Regions from separate parts of the Mesorhizobium sp. M0058 genome, predicted to be linked through region 2. Evidence: riboswitches for the same ligand, from Rfam matches in the RefSeq annotation. Region 2 holds a riboswitch; each other region holds the start of a gene.
What was found. Region 2 has a riboswitch for cobalamin ahead of NKJ75_RS24340 (aromatic ring-hydroxylating oxygenase subunit alpha). Riboswitches for the same ligand answer to the same signal wherever they lie in the genome.
Positions count from the first base shown of each region.

Region 1: another riboswitch for cobalamin. It lies ahead of NKJ75_RS13005 (CbtB domain-containing protein); the one in region 2 lies ahead of NKJ75_RS24340 (aromatic ring-hydroxylating oxygenase subunit alpha).
Region 3: another riboswitch for cobalamin. It lies ahead of metE (5-methyltetrahydropteroyltriglutamate--homocysteine S-methyltransferase); the one in region 2 lies ahead of NKJ75_RS24340 (aromatic ring-hydroxylating oxygenase subunit alpha).
Region 4: another riboswitch for cobalamin. It lies ahead of NKJ75_RS12765 (DUF1636 family protein); the one in region 2 lies ahead of NKJ75_RS24340 (aromatic ring-hydroxylating oxygenase subunit alpha).

Region 1 covers NZ_JAMYUQ010000006.1:360,791-366,450, forward strand. The annotation lists gene NKJ75_RS12985 (heparan-alpha-glucosaminide N-acetyltransferase) at 1-46, opposite strand, end outside; gene NKJ75_RS12990 (MFS transporter) at 279-1,478, shown strand; gene NKJ75_RS12995 (aromatic ring-hydroxylating oxygenase subunit alpha) at 1,486-2,661, opposite strand; gene NKJ75_RS13000 (gamma-glutamylcyclotransferase) at 2,796-3,488, shown strand; cobalamin riboswitch at 3,556-3,752, shown strand; gene NKJ75_RS13005 (CbtB domain-containing protein) at 3,789-3,968, shown strand; gene NKJ75_RS13010 (CbtA family protein) at 3,984-4,787, shown strand; gene cobU (bifunctional adenosylcobinamide kinase/adenosylcobinamide-phosphate guanylyltransferase) at 4,780-5,292, shown strand; gene cobO (cob(I)yrinic acid a,c-diamide adenosyltransferase) at 5,294-5,660, shown strand, end outside.
Region 2 covers NZ_JAMYUQ010000014.1:198,487-204,146, forward strand. The annotation lists gene NKJ75_RS24335 (FAD-binding oxidoreductase) at 70-1,170, opposite strand; gene NKJ75_RS24340 (aromatic ring-hydroxylating oxygenase subunit alpha) at 1,208-2,455, opposite strand; cobalamin riboswitch at 2,573-2,774, opposite strand; gene NKJ75_RS24345 (DUF680 domain-containing protein) at 3,274-3,480, shown strand; gene NKJ75_RS24350 (DUF680 domain-containing protein) at 3,547-3,750, shown strand; gene NKJ75_RS24355 (DUF680 domain-containing protein) at 3,822-4,055, shown strand; gene NKJ75_RS24360 (ABC transporter ATP-binding protein) at 4,128-5,240, opposite strand; gene bglA (beta-galactosidase BglA) at 5,307-5,660, opposite strand, start outside.
Region 3 covers NZ_JAMYUQ010000003.1:28,756-34,415, reverse strand. The annotation lists gene glyA (serine hydroxymethyltransferase) at 1-55, shown strand, start outside; gene metK (methionine adenosyltransferase) at 109-1,284, shown strand; gene NKJ75_RS05375 (adenosine kinase) at 1,393-2,385, shown strand; cobalamin riboswitch at 2,794-2,995, shown strand; gene metE (5-methyltetrahydropteroyltriglutamate--homocysteine S-methyltransferase) at 3,090-5,441, shown strand.
Region 4 covers NZ_JAMYUQ010000006.1:313,484-319,143, reverse strand. The annotation lists gene NKJ75_RS12775 (winged helix-turn-helix domain-containing protein) at 1-885, shown strand, start outside; gene NKJ75_RS12770 (DUF6348 family protein) at 915-1,607, shown strand; cobalamin riboswitch at 1,666-1,870, shown strand; gene NKJ75_RS12765 (DUF1636 family protein) at 1,909-2,334, shown strand; gene cobW (cobalamin biosynthesis protein CobW) at 2,337-3,374, shown strand; gene cobN (cobaltochelatase subunit CobN) at 3,393-5,660, shown strand, end outside.

The sequences.
Region 1 (5,660 bases), on a different contig from region 2:
GATCTCGCTTCAGTTGATCTCCAGGGGGTGCGGTATGGATGCTCATGGTCTCGCGATCTGATTCAGCCCCAAAGACGACTATCACGGTTGCACCGGACAAAAGAAGGCCGCCCTCTACGCTCCGGGTCATGCCGTGCGGCTGCATCGGGCGGCGCTTTAGGCCAGAGCCGGAAAGCCTTTGGCCGAATTTGCTTTTTGCCGGGAAGGGGTCGGTTTCCTGTTACCGGCGGAGGAAGCGCCAGCGCAGATTTGGGCTGCGAGTCTGATTTGGGGATCAAATGTCCACCCATGTGCGCCATCCGATCTGGCTGCCAGCCCTGCGTCCGGCGGATGCGCGCACCTTCGCCTCGCTCTATGCGGTCGAATCCTTCGCCCGCGCCACGGTATCGAGCGTCATCCCGATCCAGGCTTATGAGATTCTGCACAACGAGCAGATCGTCTCGATCCTCTACACCATCGTGGCGCTGCTCGGCCTGTCGGTGACCTTGTTCATGCCGATGTTGATCCGCAGGTTTGCCCGGCGCTGGGTCTATACCGCCGGCGCCTGCCTGCTGGCGATAGGCTCTCTGTTCTTCGTCACCCACACGCTTGCCGGGCAACTGACAGGCATGCTGTGCCGCGTCATGGGGGCGAGCGCCCTGTCGATCACGCTCAACCTCTACATCATGGACCACATCCGCAAGACCGATTTCATGCAGGCCGAATCGCTGCGCATGGCGTGGTCGATGCTGGCCTGGACCGGCGGGCCGACACTCGGCATCTTCCTCTACACACGCTACGGCATCTATGCCGCGCATGGCGCGGTCGCGGTGTTTGCGTTGGCCTTGCTGGCGCTGTTCTGGACCTACAGGCTGGGCGACAACCGGTCGATCCGGCCGGGCAAGACACGGCCGGCCAATCCGCTGGCCAATATCGGCCGCTTCGTAGCACAACCCAGGCTCAGGCTGGCCTGGCTGATCGCCTTCGGCCGCTCCTGCTTCTGGACGACGTTCTTCGTCTACGGGTCGCTGTTCATGGTGATTACCGGCGAGGGCAAGCTTGCCGGCGGCCTGCTGGTTTCGGCCGGCAATGCGCTGTTGTTCATGGCGATCTTCTGGGGCAAAGCGGGAAAACGCTTCGGCGGCCGGCGCACCATGACCTTCGCCTATTTCGCGATGTCGGCGACGCTGCTTGCGGCGGGCGCGGTCGGCACTACCGCGCCGCTGCTTACGGGCTTTTTCCTGCTCTGCGGCGCCTTCTTCACCATCGCGCTCGATGCACTGGGCTCGACCGCCTTCATGCGCTCGGTGCGGTCCTATGAGCGGGCGCAGATGGCCGCGGTCTACCGCACCTATCTCGACTTTTCCGAGCTGACGCCGCCGCTGGTCTATTCGGTGGTGCTGGCGTTTTTCGGCCTCGGCTCGGTGTTCGTGACGCTGGGCATTCTGGCCGCGGTTTGCGGCTTTATCACCTGGCGCTATCTGCCAAAGTCGCTTTAGTCGCCGATCAGGCGGTTGCCTCAAGCGCTGCATGCCGCTCGCGCACCCAGTTGTGGAAGCGGTGCAGATCGTACTCCTCCGGCATCAGCACGCCGGCCTGGTGGCGCATCGAGCGCAGGCCTTTCTGGTTGATCTCGCAGATCGCGGCATCCTCCTCCAGCACCTGGGTGCCGAAGGCGACGACATTGTCGATGTCCGTCCCAGCCAGCGCCTCGGGCGCGAACAGCCACTCGGCGGTGAGTTCGGTCTGTTCGGGACCGAGCGGCATCAGTCGCACCGTCCTGACATAATCGACATGGCCGACGATGAACATCGAGGGCAGGCTGGTGGCATAGGTCTGTCCGGCCGCACGCTCGGCCGGCGACAGGCCCGGGAAGACCGGGCCATGGGCATGTCCGTCGCGCGACCAGGTCTCGGCGCCGGCGCGCAGGCCACCCGAAAACTCCGGTGCGTCATTGTCGGCATGGCGGACCCAGTCGGGGTCGTCGTGCCGGCTCATCAGGCCGCGGCCGTATATCGGCACCAGCCGAGACAGGTCCTTGTGGACGCCTGGGCAATGCAGGCACTCGTTGAAGTTCTCCCAGAAGATTTTCCAGTTGCAGTTCATCACCTTGCGCAGGACATGGCCTGATACCAGCGTTTCCAGCGGCCAGTTGGCGAGGTCGCCGGATGCGGGATCGAAGGAGGTCTCGGCGGAGCCGGCCGTCGCCTGCTGAAGGTTCACAAAGACAAAGCCGCGCCACACCGACAGCGCCACCCGGTAGAGCGGATGATCTGCCTTGTCGAAACCTTCGGGCAGAGATTTCGAGGGAACGCGCACGAGATCGCCGCGCAGCGAGTAGGACCAGGCGTGGTAGGGGCAAGTGATGAGCCGCGCTTTCAGCCGGCCCTCGCTTTCCTGGCAAAGCTGCGAGCCGCGATGCCGGCAGGTGTTGTGGAAGGCGCGCAACTCGCCGGTCTCGTCACGCAGCACGACGATTTCCTGCGTGCCGACGCGGAATGTCCTGAATGCCAAAGGCTGGGCAAGATCGGCCTCGCGGCAGACGAGCAGCCAGCTTTTGTACCAGATGGCGTCGAGATCGCGCTGGTAAGCCTCGCTATTCCAATAGGCCGATGACGGTAGCGTCGGTTCGGCCCGGCTCAGGCCGTTATAAGGGTCGCGCTCGCTCGGGTTGGGATGCATGGCTGGCTTCCTATGAAGCGTCAGCCGACACCCCGGCAAATCGTTTGTCAATCAGAGTGCCGCATTGCCGGTTGCAAGCGCGGCGCATAATCATGTCGTGGACATGGGACATTCGGAATTGGGGGGATTCGGACGTGGCCGCACGACAGATGTCGCTTACGCCGGAGCTGGTCGCGCTCTGCTGGCGCGAGATCAGGGACCCCGGGCCTGATCCGGGCGCGATGCATCTCGATGAAGCCGACTATGACGCGCTTCTGGATGAATTGCAGGTCGAACTCCCGGATAGCGAACCGCTATGGCTGTTCGGCTATGGATCGCTGATCTGGAAACCGGAAATAGATTATGTCGAGGACCGCGTTGCGCTGGCGCGCGGCTGGCATCGGTCCTTTTGCATGAACATGACGCGCTGGCGCGGCACCAAGGACAGCCCCGGCCTGATGATGGCGCTGGACCGTGGCGGACAATGCAAGGGCGTCGCCTTTCGGCTGACCGACAATAACCGGCGCGAGCAGTTGGGCCGGCTTTTCCGGCGCGAAGTCACGCTGAAGCCGACAAGCTACCGGCCGCGCATGCTGAAGCTTGCAAGCGAGGCCGGACCGCTCAGGGCATTGGCCTTCGTGATCAACCGCAACGGCCTGACCTATTCCGGCCCGCTCGACGAAGGCAAGATCGTCGAAAGGCTGGCCACGTCCTGCGGGCACTGGGGATCGGGCGCCGACTATCTCTACAACACGGTGAAAAACCTTGAAGAGCGCGGCATTCACGATCGCCATCTGTGGCGGCTGCAGCGGCTGGTTGCCGAGCGGATCACCGCGTTGAACCCGTAACGCCGCATGGCGCATTCGCGCTGTTCGCCGGCGGAATTTGGTTTGCCGGATGCGGCCGTTTCAGCCTATAGTCATGCATGTCGTCGGTTCCGTTAGGGACCAAGAGGGAATGCGGTGAGGGCTGACTTGTTGGCCCAATGCCGTGGCTGCCCCCGCAACTGTGTGCGGTAGTCCTCTCCAAGCCACTGAGGATTTTTTCTTCGGGAAGGTGGGGAAGGGCGCTGATCCGCGAGCCAGGAGACCTGCCGGCGACAGGGAACTGACTTCGATGCCCTCGGGTGGAGGGCGAAAGGACAAGATATGAATACCGCTTCCGTCTCCCTCGGCGCTTCCGTCTCCTCGCAGTCGCGCTTCATGCAGCTCGTGCTTAGCGCGTTTCTGGGGATTTTCGTCGTCGGCGTTGTCGGTTTCTCGCACATCGATGCGGTCCACAATGCGGCGCACGACTATCGCCATTCGATGGCGTTTCCCTGCCACTGACGAGGATCTGACATCATGAACCTGTTTCGCAACGTCGTGTTCATCGCGGCGATCGCAGGGCTCGTGGCCGGTGTCGCTCTCGCCTGCATGCAGGCCTACGCCACCGTGCCGCTGATCCTCAAGGCGGAGGTCTACGAAAAGGCTGGTGGCGGCCATGAGCATGAGCATGCCGCGGCGCCCGCCGCCAACGCTGCGGACACCAATGCCATGAGCACCGCCGCGCCGGCGGAAAATGCCGTGAGCAGCGCAGCCCCGGCTGAAGCAGCCGCGCCGGCGGAGGACGAAGGCTGGGCGCCGGCCGACGGCTTCGAGCGCTTCGCCTTCAGTGTCGTCGCCAATATCGTCACCGGCATCGGCTTCGCGCTGGTCCTGGTGGCGGTTTCCGAGTTCGCCGGCGGCATCGGCAGCTGGCGCCAGGGCGTGTTCTGGGGTCTGGCCGGCTTTGCCGTGTTCACGCTGGCGCCGGGACTCGGCCTACCGCCGGAACTGCCGGCAATGCCGGCGGCCGATCTCATGCAGCGCCAGATCTGGTGGTGGGCAACGGTGATGGCAACGGCGATCGGTCTTGCCCTTATCACCTTCCGCACGTCGGCGCCCCTGACCGTGCTCGCCGTCGTCCTGATCGTCGCCCCGCATATTGTCGGCGCGCCGCAGCCTGACAGTTTTGTAACGCCGATCCCGGAGGGCCTGCATCATCAGTTCGTGGTGGCGGTGACGCTGACCAATCTGGTGTTCTGGGTGGTGCTCGGCGCAGTTGTCGGCATAGTGCGCGCGCGCTTCACCGGCACCGCGACCAGCCTGCGCGACAGCTTTGCCTGATCGCAGTTTGACCTTCATCATCGGCGGTGCGCGCTCCGGCAAGAGCGTGCATGCCGAAAGTTTGGCGACGGCGTTGCCGCCGCCATGGGCTTATATCGCCACCGCGCAAGCCTATGACGGCGAAATGCGCGAGCGCATCGCGCAGCACCGCTCGCGCCGCGGCGAGGGGTGGGCGACCATCGACGCCCCGCTTGATCTTGCCGGTGCACTTGAGGCGCTGCCGGACAACCAGCCGGTGCTTGTCGACTGCCTGACGCTGTGGCTGACCAATCATATGCTGGCCGATCATGATCTAGAGGGGGAGTGCCGGCGGCTGGCCGATGTGCTTTCGCGGCCGCGCGGACCGTGGTTCGTGGTCTCCAACGAAGTCGGACAAGGCATCGTGCCCGACAATGCGCTGGCACGCCGGTTCCGCGATGCCGCCGGCCGGCTCAACCAGCAGATCGCGGTCGTAGCTGATATGGTGCTTCTGATGGTGGCGGGGCTGCCGCTCAAGGTGAAATGAGATGACCGATATCGACACAAAAGACGAAGAGCGCCATCGCGCCAAGATGGCCAAGCGCAAGTCGGTGCAGGACGCCGAGGTCGCGGAAAAGACGGTCAAGAAGGGGCTGCTGATCGTCAACACCGGACCCGGCAAGGGCAAGACCACGGCTGCCTTCGGGCTGGCGCTGCGCATGCTCGGCTATGGCAAGCGCGTCGGAATCGTCCAGTTCATCAAGGGCAAATGGCACACCGGCGAAAAGGATGCCTTCGCGGCGTTTGGCGGCCGCGTCGTCTGGCACACGATGGGCGAGGGTTTCACTTGGGAGACGCAGGATCTGAAGCGCGACATTAAGGCGGCCGAAGCCGCCTGGGCCAAGGCACTGGAGT
Region 2 (5,660 bases):
TGGTTGGCAAGACAAAGACCCGCGAATACAACGCCTGCGTCGGCGACCGTTGCGGCGAAGTCGACCGGCTCAAGCCTCGATTTCGAGCGCCGACAATGGTTTCGAGCAGCAGGCAAGGATGAAACCGTCATCGATCTCGTGGTCGAGGATGCCGCCATTGTGGCTCATCTCGACTTCGCCGGAGACCTTCTTCACCTTGCAGGTGCCGCACAGGCCGAACTCGCAGGCGGCGGGAATCCGCACGCCCGAGCTGCGCGCGGTCTGCAGCACGGTCTGGCCGGCGACGCAGCCGGCGTCGACCTCCGAAAGCGAGAAGCGGATCGGCGTCACGGCTTCGACAGGTGCAGCGATGCCGTCCTCGACCGGGGAGGCAAACGGCGCCGGAATTTCCTCCACCACAGGCGCGGCAAAGCTCTCCTGATGGTATTTCGTCATGTCGAAGCCGGCGGCATCCAGCATGCCGCGCACGGCGCGCATGAACGGATCGGGGCCGCAGCAGAAGATTTCGCGCTCGCGGAAGTCCGGAGCCAGCAAGGGCAGCCGGATCGCGTCGATGCGGCCCATATGGCCGTACCAGCCTTCGCGGCTGGAACGTTCCTCGATCATGAAGCCGAGCGACAGGCCGGGCATATGGCCGCCGAGCAGTTCGAGTTCCTTGCGGAAGATGATCTCTTCGGCACGCCGCGCGCAGTTGACGAAACCGACATCGGTCCATGGCGCGCAGTCGTTCAGCCAGCGCAGCATCGACATCATCGGCGTCACGCCGGAGCCGGCGGAAATGAACAGGTATTTGGCCGCCGGGTGGCTGTGCAACGAGAAGTCGCCGGCCGGTCCGTAGGCCTTGACATGCGAACCGGGCACCAGATGGTCGAACATCCAGCGCGTGCCGATGCTGCCGGCCTGCGCCTTGATCGTCACCGCGATCGAAAACGGCCGCGATGGCGACGACGACAGCGTGTAGGTGCGCATCAGCGGCCCGTCCGGTGTCGGCAGTTCCAGCGTCAGGAACTGGCCCGGCTTGTAGCGGAACCAGGTCTGGTTGTCGGAGCGGAAGGTGAAGGTCTTGACGTCGGGCGCCTCGTCGCTGACGCCGATCACTTCCAGCACCTGCAGCCTATCGTTCCACGGCGCCATCTGGTCGAGATGGCGATAGAGCCCAAGATCCGTCATCGCATTCATCCTCTGGTCCCTCTTCGCCTGCTCCAGCTCACGCGACGCTGCGTAGCGCCGGCCGGCCGCCTTCGGCAAGGCGCGGGCCGATGAAGGCCGCGTACCATTCGACGAACTGGATCACGCCGCCCTCGTGCAGCTCCGAATAGGGGCCGGGCTCATAGGCCGGAGACAGGATGCCGAAGGCGTTTTCCTCGACGATGCGGCGGTCCTGGTCGTTGGTCTCGGTCCAGACATGGGTGAGCTCCTCAAGGTTGTAGTCGACCCCCTCGACCGCATCCTTGTGCACCAGCCACTTGGTCGTCACCGCGGTTTCGGTGGCGCTGATCGGCAGCACCCGGAAGGTGACCGCATGGTCGATCAGTATGTGGTTCCAGGTCGTCGGATAGTGGTAGTGCATCAAGGTGCCGATGCGGTCGGCGGCAACAGTGTCGGACAGGTTCTTCGTCACCGCGCGCTTTCCCGACATCGTGTAGCTGACGGCATCGCGCAGCAGCGGCGCGCGGGTGGCGCGGTATTGCCCGGCCGGATCGATGCGGAACTTGCTCGGCAGGCCCGCCGCCTCGCATTTCGCCCAGTGCGCCAGCATCTCCGGATCGCTGTCGGCGCCCTGCACGCCGGTCACCGTCGGCGCTTCGGGGAATGTCTTGCACAGCTCTGGATGATTGCCGGCGCAGTGATAGCATTCGCGGTTGTTTTCCCAGACCAGCTTCCAGTTGCCCTTCTCGATGATGGTGCTCTCGAAGGCGACCTTGGCTTCATTCAGCCGGTGCGGCTTGAGGTAGGGCTCTATCATGGCGCGCATCGGCGCAAAGTCGGCAGGTTCTTTCGCCAGGCAGATGAAGATGTAGCCGCCGACGCTCTCGCAGGCGACGGGCTTCAGGCCGAACTGGCTCTTGTCGAAACCGTCGGCCATCTGGCGGGCAAACAGCAGCCGGCCGTCAAGCTCGTAGGTCCACTGGTGATAGGGGCAGACAAGCTTTGCCGCCATGCCCTTCTCAGTGTTGCAGACACGGCTGCCGCGATGGCGGCAGGAATTGTGAAAGGCGTTGATGTTGCCCTTCTGGTCGCGGACCAGCACCACCGGATAATCGCCGATCTGCACGGTGATATAGCTGCCGGGCTTCGGCAGTTCGCAATCATGGCCGATGAACAGCCAGTCGCGATACCAGATAAGCTCCATGTCGAGCTTGAAATAGTCCGGGTCGGTGTAGAAGGGCTGTTCCAGCGAAAAGCCTTGCTTGCGGCCGTTCAGGAGCCTCAGCATGTCGTTGCGCGTATCCATAGTTCTGTCCTCGTGGTTTAAGGACTGAACTTGGTGGTGATGGAGGAAGGATCGGACGCAGGCCGGCGCGGCGCCGGACATGCACTATCCACCTCTTGACCGCCCACCGCGATCAGTCGAGTCTATGCATCTCGGGCTGGTTTCCGGGCTCTGGAGTTGTCCTTGCGGACCATCGCGACACCTTCCCAGGCTCTTGCCCAGTGGTCTCCCGTTGCGACTTCAACTCCACCACCGTTGCGGGGGCAGCGCCGGATTCTGACCGGCTTCCCAATTCTCCGCTGCGTCGTCACGAAGCGGCACCTGAGATGCGATCATCTAATCACGGCAGCGATCGCGACGTCGGCATGAAAGCGACATCGTATCCATGCGGCGCGACACGCGCGGCATACGCCCCGCCGACCACCGAAGGGCTGAGATCCTGTCTTGCGGCGCTATCATCGCCGTTTCGAATCGCTGCGGATCCAGTTCCGATCGGGGGCAAAAAGGGCTCAACGGTATCGAAAAGTTACTATTAGCAATCTCTAATCGAACCGAACGGTTCGTTTCTGTTGACAATGCGTGCAGGACGGTGTGAACGACGGCCCGGAAACCGACACCGGAGCGAACCACTCGGTTCGACATAAGCAACTGAAAACAATGCGATAAATGACCATAGAGGAACTTCCTGGCACAATTTCAAGGTGCAGGACCGTGGTCCACACGGAACAACTTCGTGATTGGAAACCAGCCTATGGCTTTCCCACATCGGGGCTGTCCGAACGACGCGAATTCCTCCCAAGACACGCCGCTAGACGGACAGACAAACTGGAGTCCTAAAAATGAAAAAGATCATCCTCACTGCCGCAGCCGTTTTGGCGATCACCGGCAGCGCCTTCGCCGGTAGCGACAATTACGGTTCCAATGGTGCGAACCAGCCAGCCGTCTCGGTCGACAGCTCGTATACGGCTTCCATTCAGAAGCCGGCGCACGCTGACAAGCAGCCTGTCGTTCAGGGCGCCGACCGCGACCTCTACGGCAATCGCTGATCCCGACCAAAGAAGGGCGGCTAACCCGTCGCTCTCGGGATCCCAAAAAATTCAGGAGTATTTGAAATGAAAAAGATCATCCTTGCTGCCGCCGCCGTTTTGGCCATCTCCGGCAGCGCTTTCGCCGGCAGCGACAACTACGGTTCGAACGGCGCCAACCAGCCTGCGATTACGTCGACCGATAGTGGCCATACGGCTTCGGTTGAGAAGTCGGCTCCAGCCGAGCAGGCGCCTGCCCACGGTGCCGACCGTAACCTTTTCGGCCGCTAAAAGCCGGTTTCCAGCACGTGGCGGGCTTATCCGCTGCAGCTGGCAGCATCAGAAAAATTCAGGAGACTAAAATGAAGAAGATCGTTCTCGCCACCGCAGCCGTTCTGGCTGTTTCGAGCGCTGCCTTTGCCGGCAGCGACAATTATGGCTCCAATGGCGCCAACCAGCCGGCCGCTGCCGTCGACACCACCCGCACTTCGTCGACCGGCACCAACTCGGCGGTCTACAAGCTGCTGAACTCGTCGGACGACCAACAGAAGTTCGTTCCTCAGAGCAGCGACAGGGATCGGTTCGGCAACAACTAACAGCCGAAGCTTAAAAAAGAGTGGCGGGCCTGGCCCGCCGCTCTTTTTTTATGCCTGTACGACGCAGCTATCTCAAGCCGCCTTCACTTCCACCGGCTTGAGCGAGAAGGAGTGCCCATCGGCGTCGAAGATGTGCAGGTCCCCGGCATCCGCGGTCAGTCGCAGCTTTGCCCCGCGCTTGACCTCGACATTGCCGGGCAGCTTGGTCACCAACGGCAGGTCGGCGCGGCCGATATCGACATAGACAAGCTGCACCTCGCCGAGTTGCTCGACATAGTCCACCACGCCCTCGAAAAGATATTCCGCGCCGGTGGCGGCCGACAGATCCTCCGGCCGCACGCCGAAGCTGACTGCCGCACCCTTTGCTGACGCCGGCGTTGCGATCGGCACCGTTGCCTTGCGGCCGCCGACATGGCTGACGATTGTCGGGTTGCCCGTCCTGTCGATTGTCGCCGGCAGGATGTTCATGGCCGGCGAGCCGATGAACTGGGCAACGAACAGATTGCCGGGCTTCTTGTAGAGGTCCATCGGCGTGCCGACCTGCTCGATATGGCCGTCCTTCAGCACGACGATGCGGTCGGCGAGCGTCATCGCTTCGACCTGATCGTGGGTGACGTAGATCATGGTCGTGGCAGGCATCGATTCCTTGAGCTTGGCGATCTCGATGCGGGTCGCGACGCGCAGCGCCGCGTCGAGATTCGACAGCGGCTCGTCGAACAGGAACACTTTCGGATTGCGCACGATGGCGCGACCGATGGCGACACGCTGGCGCTGGCCGCCCGACATCGCCTTGGGCAGGCGGTCGAGATATTTGGTCAGCTGCAGGATTTCGGCGGCCTGCCGCACCCGCTTGTCGATCTCGGCCTTGCTTTCCTTGCCGATCTTCATCGAGAAGGCCATGTTGTCGTAGACGGTCATGTGCGGATAGAGCGCATAGGACTGGAACACCATGGCAATGCCGCGCTTGGAAGGCGGCACGTCGTTCACCACCTCGCCGGCGATCTTCAGCTCGCCGGAGGTGATCTCCTCAAGCCCGGCGATGGACCGCAGCAAGGTCGACTTGCCGCAACCCGACGGGCCGACGAAGACGATGAACTCGCCCGACTTTATGTCGAGGTCGATGCCGTGGAGAATGTGCAGATTGCCGTATGATTTCTTCACCTGTCTCAGCGTGACATCGGCCATAATTTCCTCCCAGTGATTTCCCTAGAGAACCTGGATTTCCTCAAAAAATCCAGTTTCGTCAAAAACTCAGTCGATGCGCCCGAACCAGGCGCCGTAGCCGCCGAGGCGGATGGAACCTGTGCCGGATTGTCCCGAAAAACCGTGCCCGGCCAATGGCAGCAGCGCCTGACCACCGAGATCGACCTCGGCCGGCTTGCTGGCCAGATTGAAGACGCAGACGATCTGCTCATTGCCCTCACGGCGGGTGAAGGCGACGGTGTCGCCCTCGCTTTCGATGAACTCGATGTCGCCTTTGGCCAGGGCCGGATGCTGGCGGCGGAAACCGAGAAAGCGCCGGTAGTGCTCGAGCAGCGAGGCCGCGTCGCCCTGCTGAACATTGACCGCTTGCGACAAGTGCTTGCCCGGCACCGGCAGCCAGGG
Region 3 (5,660 bases), on a different contig from region 2:
AGACGTTGCCGACTTGTGCGCTGCGTTCGAGGTCCCGGGCATCTCCGACAAGTAAGGTGGGCCAAGCAAAATGCCCATACCACATCCAACATCCGAAGCGAGGTATTCATGGCTAGGCAGTTCGTGTTCTCTTCCGAATCGGTTGGCGCGGGGCACCCGGATAAGTTGGCCGACAACATCTCGGATGCCATCCTCGATGCCATCCTCCGCACAGATCCCAAGGCGCGCGTCGCCTGTGAAGCGTTGGTAAAATCAGGGATAGTCGTTCTGGCTGGCGAGATCACCAGCGATGCCCAGGTGGATTACAGCCAAGTTGCGCGCGATACGATTCTCGACATTGGGTACGACGACGAGGCCGTCGGCTTTGACGGCCGGCGTTGCTCCGTCGTTCATGCCCTCACCGAGCAATCGCCCGACATCAGCCAAGGCGTTGACGAGGGAAGAGGGCAAGACCTCCAGCAGGGAGCGGGAGATCAGGGCCTCATGTTCGGCTACGCATGCCGCGAAACCGATACCCTGATGCCTTTGCCGATCCAGCTCGCTCATCGCTTGACGAAACGGCAGGCGTATGTCCGGAAGGCACAACAGCTTGGCTGGTTGCGTCCTGACATGAAATCCCAAGTCTCAGTGCGCTATGAGGGGTTGCGCCCGGTCGCCCTGGATACCATCGTCGTGTCGACGCAACATGACGAGCAGGTCTCGCAAGAGACTGTCCGCGAGGGCGTCATTGAGGAAATCATAAAGCCTGTCCTGCCGACCCACCTGGAGACGGAAGGCGTCAGAATTCTGGTCAACCCGACGGGGCGGTTCGTAGTCGGCGGGCCGCGCGGCGACTGCGGTCTCACTGGACGCAAGATCATCGTCGATTCCTATGGCGGGATGGGTCGTCATGGCGGCGGCGCCTTCTCGGGCAAGGACCCGTCCAAGGTTGACCGCTCGGCTGCCTATGCAGCCCGCTATGTCGCAAAGAACATCGTCGCTAGCGGACTTGCGGACGTGTGCGAGGTGCAGCTTGCTTACGCAATCGGCGTGGCCAGTCCGGTTTCCGTCATGGTCAACACGTTCGGGACAGCCAGGGTTGAGGAAAGCAGGATCGAGCGCCTCATTCTTGAGTTGTTCGATCTCAGACCGAAAGGCATTATCAAGATGCTTGATCTCTTACGCCCTATATACCGCAATACAGCGACCTATGGCCATTTCGGCCGTGAAGAGCCTGATTTCACCTGGGAGAAGACAGACAGGGCGGACGAATTGCGTCGCGAGGCAGGACTCGCCGCCCCGTGAGAGCCGCCGGCGAACGGATTGGCAAGCGGAAAGCCCATTTCCACCGGGCAGACCCGCGCCTGGCAGGCGTGGCGAGAAGCCGGCTCGGGTTTTTTGGCGGAGACATTGATGCCGGGTTATGACGTGCTTTGCATCGGCAATGCCATTGTCGACATCATCGCCCAGTGCGACGAGGCATTCCTCGAGATCAACGGCATCATCAAGGGCGCGATGAACCTGATCGACACGCGCCGCGCCGAACTGCTCTACAGCCGCATGGGCCCGGCGATCGAGGCCTCCGGCGGCAGTGCCGGCAACACGGCGGCCGGCGTAGCCAGCTTCGGCGGACGCGCCGCCTTCTTCGGCAAGGTCTCCAACGATGCGCTGGGCGAAATCTATGCGCACGATATCCATGCACAGGGTGTCGCCTTCGACACCAGGCCGCTCAAGGGCGAGCCGCCGACGGCGCGCTCTATGATCTTCGTCACGCCCGACGGCGAGCGCTCGATGAACACCTATCTCGGCGCCTGCGTCGAGCTTGGCCCTGAGGATGTCGAGGCCGACAAGGCATCCGGCGCCAAGGTTACCTATTTCGAGGGCTATTTGTGGGATCCGCCGCGCGCCAAGGAGGCGATCCGGCAGACGGCGAAGCTCGCACACGAGGCCGGACGCGAAGTGTCGATGACGTTGTCGGATTCGTTCTGCGTCGACCGCTACCGGGACGAGTTCCTCGAGCTGATGCGCTCGGGCACTGTCGACATCGTCTTTGCCAACAGCCACGAGATCAAGTCGCTCTACCAGACAAAATCCTTCGACGAGGCGGTGGCGGCTATCCGCAAAGACTGCAAGATTGCCGCCGTCACCCGCTCCGAAAAAGGCTCAGTGATCGTGCGCGGCGACGAGACCGTGGTCATCGAGGCGACCGCCATCAAGGAGTTGGTCGACACCACCGGCGCCGGCGACCTCTACGCCGCCGGTTTCCTGCATGGCTACACGCAGGGCCGCAACCTCAAGACCTGCGGCGACCTTGGCTCGCTGGCGGCCGGCCTGGTGATCCAGCAGATCGGCCCAAGGCCAAGGCAGAATTTGCGCCGCGAGGCGGAAGGGGCTGGGTTGCTGTAGATGCGCCGGCAACTAACCAGCCGCCCTACTGACGCGATGACCGCAGTGGCGGAACTGTGTCAAAGCTCGCTGATAGCGACAGCCATTCGCTTCGGAGAACTGACCCATGCTGCTGCCGTGAAGCTCGCTGGAGGAGCGGTGCAAGGCGTGCTTGCCATGACGGCATTCACCGTCATCCAGATCGTCACCAGCATTTTCCAGAAGCTCAGCTTGGGGAAGGCCAGTAAGGTTCCTGAGGTAACGGAGAACTCGCGGCGTCCGTCGGACTTGACTTGCGATCACGTCCCACGATGCCGAATACGGGCAGCAGACTGAATATTTCACAATGCTAGACAAAGGCGTAAAAGCGCGATCACATAACAACATAAACATTTCGTTATGCGTCATTGACAAAAGAGCGAACTGCTGTGATTGTCTGCGTGTCGTGGTTCTCGCGTGCGGCGCTGCCGCAGCGGAGCTAAGAGGGAAGCCGGTGCGATGCCGGCGCTGCCCCCGCAACTGTTAGCGGCGAGCCAACCCCAATCACGTCACTGAGGCGAATACCCTCAGGAAGACGGGTAGAGGCTATGACCCCGCGAGCCAGGAGACCTGCCACGCGAATTACGTCCACGGGCGGGGTGTCTCGGTGGCCGCTGCAACCCGGCGTTGATGCCGGCCTGCTAGCGCCTTCCTTGTCACCGACGCCCCAATCATCGGGGTATGACATGACTGTCTCTCAGCAAATTCCTGTAGCAACGCTCGGCGTGCCGCGCTTCGGTCGTCGGCGAGAACTGAAATTCGCGCTTGAAAGCTACTGGTCCGGAACATCGTCCGCTGGCGACCTTCTCACGACGTCGAAGGCGCTCCGTGCCGCTAGCTGGGAAGAGCAGCGCGATCGCGGCGTGTCGAAAATCCCGTCGAACGACTTCTCGCTTTACGACCATGTGCTCGACACCGCAGCCATGGTCGGGGCCGTTCCATCCCGTTACGGCTGGAATAGCGGCGAGGTCCCACTTGACATCTACTTCGCAATGGCGCGCGGCAACCAGGGTCAGACGGAGGATTGTGGACACGCTGGTTACCAGGAGGAGGCTCATGGACCTGGTGTAACCGCGATGGAAATGACCAAGTGGTTTGACACCAACTACCACTACATTGTGCCGGAACTCGATGATGATCAGACGTTCGCCCTCTCGTCATCGAAGCCGGTCGATTACTTCCTCGAGGCTAAAGCTCTCGGCATTCACACACGCCCAGTCATCCTTGGACCCATCACCTTCCTCAAGCTGGCGAAATCGCCTGCCGAGGGGTTCGGTCCCATCGCGCTCCTACCGCGGCTGCTGCCGGTTTACGAGCAGCTTCTGGAGAGGCTGAAGCTGTCGGGAGCCGACTGGGTGCAGATCGATGAGCCAGCGCTTGTCCTCGATCTGAACCCGAACGAACGAGCTGCGTTCGAATTCGCCTATGGCCAGCTGTCGAAAGCCGCGCCCGAGCTGAAGATCATGCTGGCTACGTATTTCGGGTCGCTGGGAGACAATCTCGAAACCGCGATTTCTCTGCCCCTGGCCGGCCTGCATATTGATCTCGTGCGCGCTCCCGAGCAGCTGGAAACGGTGGCTCGGCTCGCTCCGAAGGATCTGGTGCTCTCGCTTGGCTTGATCGATGGCCGCAACGTCTGGCGTGCGAACCTGCCCGCCATTCTCGACCGCATCAAACCGATCGTCGCCGGCTGGCCCTTGGACCGCGTCGAGATCGCGCCTTCTTGCTCGATGCTGCATGTGCCGATTGATCTGCGCATGGAGACGGAACTCGACGCGGACATCAGGTCGTGGCTCGCCTTCGCGGCCCAGAAGACCGACGAGCTGGTCTTGCTGGCCCGGGCCCTGTCCCAAGGCAGGGATGCGGTGGCAGGCGCGTTGAAAGCGTCTGCCGAGGCTGCCGCCACGCGCGTGACATCCACGAGGATCCATGACCCGCTTGTTCAGGGGCGGATCGCTAGCATTGAGGACAGCGCGAAGCGACGAGAGAGCGCTTTTGGCGAGCGCTCCAGAGTCCAGGCCGGCTCACTCGGGCTGCCGCCGTTCCCGACGACGACCATCGGGTCCTTCCCGCAGACGCCGCAGGTACGCAAGGCGCGGGCCGCTCATGCGAAGGGCCAGCTGAGCTATGTCGACTATGAGACGTTCCTGAAGAAGGAGATCGAGGCTGCAATTCGCTGGCAGGAAGAGATCGGGCTGGACGTGCTGGTGCATGGTGAGTTCGAGCGAAACGACATGGTACAGCATTTCGGCGAGCAGTTGTCCGGCTTCGCGCTCACCCAGCATGCCTGGGTACAAAGCTATGGGTCGCGCTACGTGCGTCCCCCCATCATTTTCGGCGACGTATCGAGGCGCAATCCGATGACAGTGCGCTGGTGGCAATTCGCCCAGTCGCTTACGGAAAAGCCCGTGAAGGGAATGCTCACAGGCCCAGTCACCATTCTCAACTGGTCTTTTGTTCGCGACGACGTACCCCGCTCCGAAGCCTGCCGCCAGATCGCGCTCGCCATCCGCGACGAAGTGACGGATCTCGAAAGATCCGGCGCAAGGATGGTCCAGATCGATGAGGCCGCGTTTCGCGAAGGATTGCCACTGCGCCAATCTGACTGGAAAGTCTATCTCGACTGGGCTGTCGAATGTTTCCGGATCGCTTCAACGGGTGTAAAGGACGCGACTCAAATTCATACCCACATGTGCTATTCGGAGTTCAACGAGATCATTCACGCGATCGCTGGAATGGATGCGGATGTCATTTCGATTGAGACGTCGCGCTCGAAGATGGAACTGTTGGACGCCTTCACGAGCTCCAAATATCCGAACGAAATCGGTCCTGGCGTCTATGATATTCACTCACCACGCGTCCCGGAAGTCGGCGAGATTTCGGACTTAGTCATGCTTGCCCGCGAGCGACTGTCCGACGGCCAACTGTGGATAAACCCGGACTGTGGCCTCAAAACACGCAAATGGGAGGAGGTCCGCCCTGCCCTCATTAACATGGTCGCTGCAGCACGCGCGCTCCGGCAGAAAGTGCAGGCGTGAGGCTTCTCTTCCTCACCGTGTGGGGAGTTGCCGGCTGGCGGATGTCGGCCGGGAATATGCCAAACCGATCACACTCTTGGAAATGAGCCACTCGGCGCAAATGTGCAATTTCCCTACGGCACGTGTCTTAATCCCGCAGAAATATAAATGTGGCACTACGCTATAATATCGGTTCCTTGGGGACATACAGGCCCCGCGCCTCGAACAAATCGGACACGC
Region 4 (5,660 bases), on a different contig from region 2:
GACGAAATGTATCTGGGCCTCGCCAAATGGGGCCGCGAGCACGCCGCCTATATCGAAGAGATCTACCGCGCGGTCGCCGAGCGCGGCCCGATTGCCGCTTCGGCACTGGAGGGCCAGAAAGGTTCGGGCGGCTGGTGGGGCTGGAGCCACGCCAAGCACGCCTTCGAATGGCTCTTCTGGGCCGGACGCATCACCACGGCGCACCGCCGTGGCTTCGAGCGTTTCTACGACCTGCCCGAGCGCGTGCTGCCGCAGGCGATCCTCGACCTGCCGGTGCCGGCGGCCGAGGACGCGCACCGCGAATTGCTGCGCATTTCCGCCCGCGCCCACGGCATCGCGACGTCGGGTGACCTGCGCGATTATTTCCGCTTGTCGCCGGCCGACATGAAGGGCCGGCTGGAGGAACTGGTCGAGATGGGCGAACTGCTGCCGGTAAACGTCGAAGGCTGGGACAAGCCGGCTTACCTCTATAGGGACGCCCGCCTGCCGCGAAAGATCGAGGCCCGCGCCTTGCTGGCCCCCTTCGATCCGGTGGTCTTCGAGCGCGCGCGCACCGAGCGTCTCTTCGATTTCCGCTACCGCATCGAGATCTACACCCCGGCCGACAAGCGGCAATATGGCTATTACGTGCTGCCTTTCTTGCTCGGCGACAAGATCGTCGCCCGCGTCGACCTCAAGGCCGACCGGCCTGCGAGTGTCTTACGCGTCCACGCCGCCTATGCCGAAGCAGGCGCACCGCCTGAGACCACCGCACAGCTTTTCGAGGAACTAAAGGAGATGCAGGGCTGGCTTGGCCTTGAGCGCATCGAAGTGACGCCGGCCGGCAATCTGGGGCCGGCATTGGCTAGCGAGAGAGATGGCCAACCCTTGCAGCGTCTGTCATAGAGGCCTCAATAAGCCTCGTAGGTTGTGCAATGGCATCGGACAAAGTGCTCGACATGATCCATGGCGCCCTCATTGCGCATGGAATAGATGCAGTCCGCAGAGATAGGGACGTCATGCTCCAATCGAAGCAGCTTCGGTTTGAGGCTGAGGTGTTCGAGACGAGTTCTGACCGGCTGGTCCTGGAAATCTACATTTTTTCTCCGCTGCTTGATGTTCAGCCGGTCATTGAATCCTTTGCTGGCTTCGGCGACACGCGCGAACAGGAACTGAACCAGGCGTTTGAAAAGTTTCTCCGTGGTGTTTTCCATGTTGCCATTGAGGGACTGGCCGATCACGTCTGCGAGAACATGCAGGCCGAAATAGAGCTTTGGCAGCGAAGCAGCGCCAGTTGGAAGATCTGGCGAAAAGATGCCCGCTGGAAAATCTATAGCGGCCCGGTCATTTCCCAGGCCACAACCGAGCTATGCTCGCTGACACCAGGCTATCCAGCATTCTATGCCAAGCTGGAAAAGCTGTTCACAGCTTCGGTACCCCCCGAAAGCCATTTTGTCCGGACCTTTCTGGCAGGCTTGAAGGGCACGCTGATTAGTGCCGAAGTCCTTCTGGACAACGCGGTTTGGCATGAGGGACAGAATCTGGCTGTCGGTCATGACTGGGACTATGGCGATGGCTATCAAGCTATCCGACAGGTCATCCTGGCACTGCCGGAAGCCGGGACATGACAGCCCCTGCCGACATCGCCATGTCGTAGCCTTGCGTTGACACCGCCGCCCGCAAAAGCCTAAATCCGCTGCAGACGGTCCCCTGCCCGCAACGGCAAGGGCCAAGAGGGAATGCGGTGCGGGATTTCGGTCCCAAATCCGCGGCTGTCCCCGCAACTGTAAGCGACGAGCCAAGGCCGAAAGCCACTGGGTAACACCGGGAAGGCGGCTAACCAAGGCGACGACCCGCGAGCCAGGAGACCTGCCGTCTGAGACAAAGTATCCGATCGCCTGGCGGGTTTCCGGGCAAGGAGCACGGTTTTTGGACCAGAACAGCAGTTTTTCGGCTGGCACAGCGGACATTGCGTCCGGGGACAACGACGCCCTGACCGGCGTGACCGTCATCGTCTGCGCCTCCTGCCGCGATGAGACCGGTTCCGACGCCCATCCGCGCGCCGGCGAATTGCTGGCTGAGGACACACGCCGCGCCGCTGCCGGCGATATCCGGGTCCGCACCGCCGAATGTCTCGGCAATTGCAAGCGCCGCCTCAGCGCCGCGATCCTGCGCGATGGCTGCTGGAGCTATGTCTTCGGCGATCTGACCGCAACCAGCGGCGCCGACCTCGTTACCGGCGCAAAGCTCTTCGCGACTTCGGCCGACGGCCTCATCCCGTGGCGCGGCCGGCCCGATAGCCTCAAGCGCGGCCTAGTGGCCCGCATCCCGCCCCTCGACATCCTGAAGGACTGACCATGACCGCCAACCTCTCCCGTGTTCCCTGCACTGTCGTTACAGGCTTCCTCGGCGCCGGCAAGACGACGCTGGTCCGCCATCTCCTGGAAAATGCCGGCGGCAAGCGCATCGCCATCATCGTCAACGAGTTCGGCGACATCGGCATCGACGGGGAAATCCTGAAAGGCTGCGGCATCGACACCTGCCCCGAGCAAAACATCGTCGAACTGGCCAATGGCTGCATCTGCTGTACAGTCGCCGACGATTTCGTGCCCGCCCTCGACAAGATCCTCGCGCTGACACCGAAGGTTGACCACATCCTGATCGAGACCTCGGGCCTCGCTCTGCCCAAGCCGCTGGTCCAGGCGTTCCAGTGGCCAAGCGTGAAGAGCCGGGTGACCGTCGATGGCGTCATCGCCGTGGTCGACGGCCCGGCGCTGGCCGAAGGCCGCGTCGCCAACGACATGGACGCTTTGCAGGCACAGCGCGCTCAGGACGAAACGCTCGACCACGACGATCCGGTCGAAGAAGTCTTCGAGGACCAGATCGCCTGCGCCGACCTGATCATCCTGTCGAAAAGCGATTTGATGGATTCAGCCGGTTCGGCCCGCGCCAACGCCATCATCAATGAACATTCCGCTCGCGCGGTAAAAATCGTGCCGACTGCGCATGGCAAGGTCGACCCGTCGGTGCTGCTTGGCCTCGGTCTCGCCGTCGAAGACGACATCGAGAACCGCAAGTCGCATCACGACGGCGCTTTCGATCATGAGCATGACGATTTCGACACCTTCATCGTCGACATCCCCTCGATCGCCAATCCCGACGACCTGGCCAAGCGCGTCGCCACCGCCGCCGAACAGGAAAACGTGTTGCGTGTAAAAGGCTTCGTCGATGTCGGCGGCAAGCCGATGCGGCTTTTGCTGCAGGCCGTCGGCCCACGCGTCAACCATTACTATGACCGCGCCTGGACGGCCGAGGACGATCGCCGCTCGCGTCTCGTCGTCATTGGCCTGAAGGGGCTGAACCGTCCGGCGATCGAGCGTATACTCGCCGGTTGATCTCAGGCACGAGCCGCGATGCATATACTCGCCACGACCTCCGCCTCGCTCGACGATCTCGCCGAGCCAGTTGATCTCCGGCAGACGCCGGCGGATATCGTGGCGCTGTCCTTCACCGACAGCGACCTCGCCGGCCTCGCGGCGGCCTGGAAGGCCGATGCCGTCCGCCTGCCGTCGATGCGGCTGGCGGCGCTGCGCGACCTGCGCCATCCCATGTCCGTGGACCTCTGGATCGACAGCGTCGCCCGCCACGCCAAGGTGATTTTGGTGCGCATCCTCGGCGGCTACGACTGGTGGCGCTATGGCTGCGACCAGCTTGCCGCGACTGCCCGTGCGAACGGCATCAAGCTGGCGCTGCTGCCGGGCGAGAGCCACGACGAGGATCTCAGGCTGATCGAAGCCTCGACGCTGCCGCGCGAGGATCTGGACGGCCTGCTTGGTTATTTCCGCGAGGGTGGCCCGGAGAATATGACGGCGCTGGTGCAAAGATTGGCGGGGCTGGCGGGACGGGATGCGGGGGCGGCTGACCCGGTTAGCGTGCCGAAAGCTGGCTACTACGAGCCTGGCCGCGGCGTCGTAGGCAAGTTGAATTTTGCCGATGTCGGCGTTCCTTCACACCCCCCTCTGTCCTGCCGGACATCTCCCCCCCAAGGGGGGAGATCAGCCGTTACCAAAGGCGGCTCCTCTCCTGCTCCTTTGGAGATCTCCGCAAGGTCTGCGATTGGCGAAAACATTTATGAGAGCACAATCTGCCCCCTTGCGGGGGAGATGTCCGGCAGGACAGAGGGGGGTGGGCGGGAACTCGGCGCAGACAACATCAACCTTCCCATCATCCCCATCCTATTCTACCGCTCGATGCTGCTGGCCGCCGATGTCGCGCCAATCGATGCCCTCTTTGATGCACTCCGCCAGCGCGGCATGAGACCGATCCCGATCTTCGTCTCCAGCCTCAAAGACCCGACCTCCCTGGCCTTCGTCGGAACCGCGCTGGCCACGCTCAAGCCCACCGCCATCATCACCGCAACCGCCTTCGCTTCCGGCGCCGAACCCGGCGTCGAAACGCTCTTCGACCGCGCCGGCGTGCCTGTCTTCCAGGTCATCGTCGCCACCACCCGCCGCGACGTCTGGGACAACAACCAGCGCGGCCTGGCGCCCGCCGACCTCGCCATGCATGTCGTGCTGCCCGAACTCGACGGCCGCATCCTCGCCGGCGCAATTTCCTTCAAGGGCGAGAGCGAGACCGACCCGGCGCTCGGCCACCGCGCCTTCGCCAACCGGCCGGAACCGGATCGCGTGGCGCAAGTGGCGGACAGGCTAGCGGCGTTCACACGGTTGCAGCAGACGCCCCGCGCGACGCGTAAGTTGGCGATCCTCATTCCGGATTATCCGAGTGCGCCCGGCCGCACTGGCTATGCCGTGGGCCTGGATGTGCCGTCCAGCGTGTTGGCCATGCTGCATGACCTGAAGGAGCAGGGCTATCGCGTTGACGGGATTCCAGAAACGCCGCGTGCGCTGCTGGACGCGTTGGAGCGGAGCGATGGTGGGCTGGGGCTGGATGAGTATCTGGACTTCTCAAAGGATTTGCCGGCTGAGGCACTGGCTGCAGTCGAGGCGGCATGGGGCGCTCCTTCACCCTCCCCCTTGTGGGGAGGGTCGGTTCGCGACATTCGCGAAGCGGATGGCGCGAAACGGGGTGGGGGTAGCGGTGCACCACCCCCACCCGGCCCTGCGGGCCACCCTCCCCACAAGGGGGAGGGTAAGAGCGGCTTCCCCTTCCGCGCCGCCACCTTCGGCAACATCACTGTCGCTCTCGCCCCCGACCGTGGCCGCTCGGCCGACCGGCGCGCCGATTACCACGACCCGACGCTGCCGCCGCGCCACGATCTGCTGGCCTTCGGCCTGTGGCTGCGCAAATCGCTCCGCATCCATGCTCTCATCCATGTCGGCGCCCATGGCACGCTGGAATGGCTGCCCGGCAAGACGGTTGCGCTCTCACAAAACTGCTTCCCCGAGATCGCCACCGGCTCGCTGCCCGTCATCTATCCCTTCATCGTCTCCAATCCCGGCGAGGCGGCGCAAGCCAAGCGGCGCATAGCAGCCGTCACGCTTGGCCATCTGCCGCCACCACTGGCAGCTGCTGGCCTTGATGAAGAGCAGCACAAGCTCGAGCGCCTCGTCGACGAATACGCCCAGGCCGACGGCCTCGACCGCCGCCGGCGCGATCGTCTGGCCAAGCTGATCGTCGACACCGCGCAAAAGACCGGCCTCGCCTCCGAAGCCGGCGTC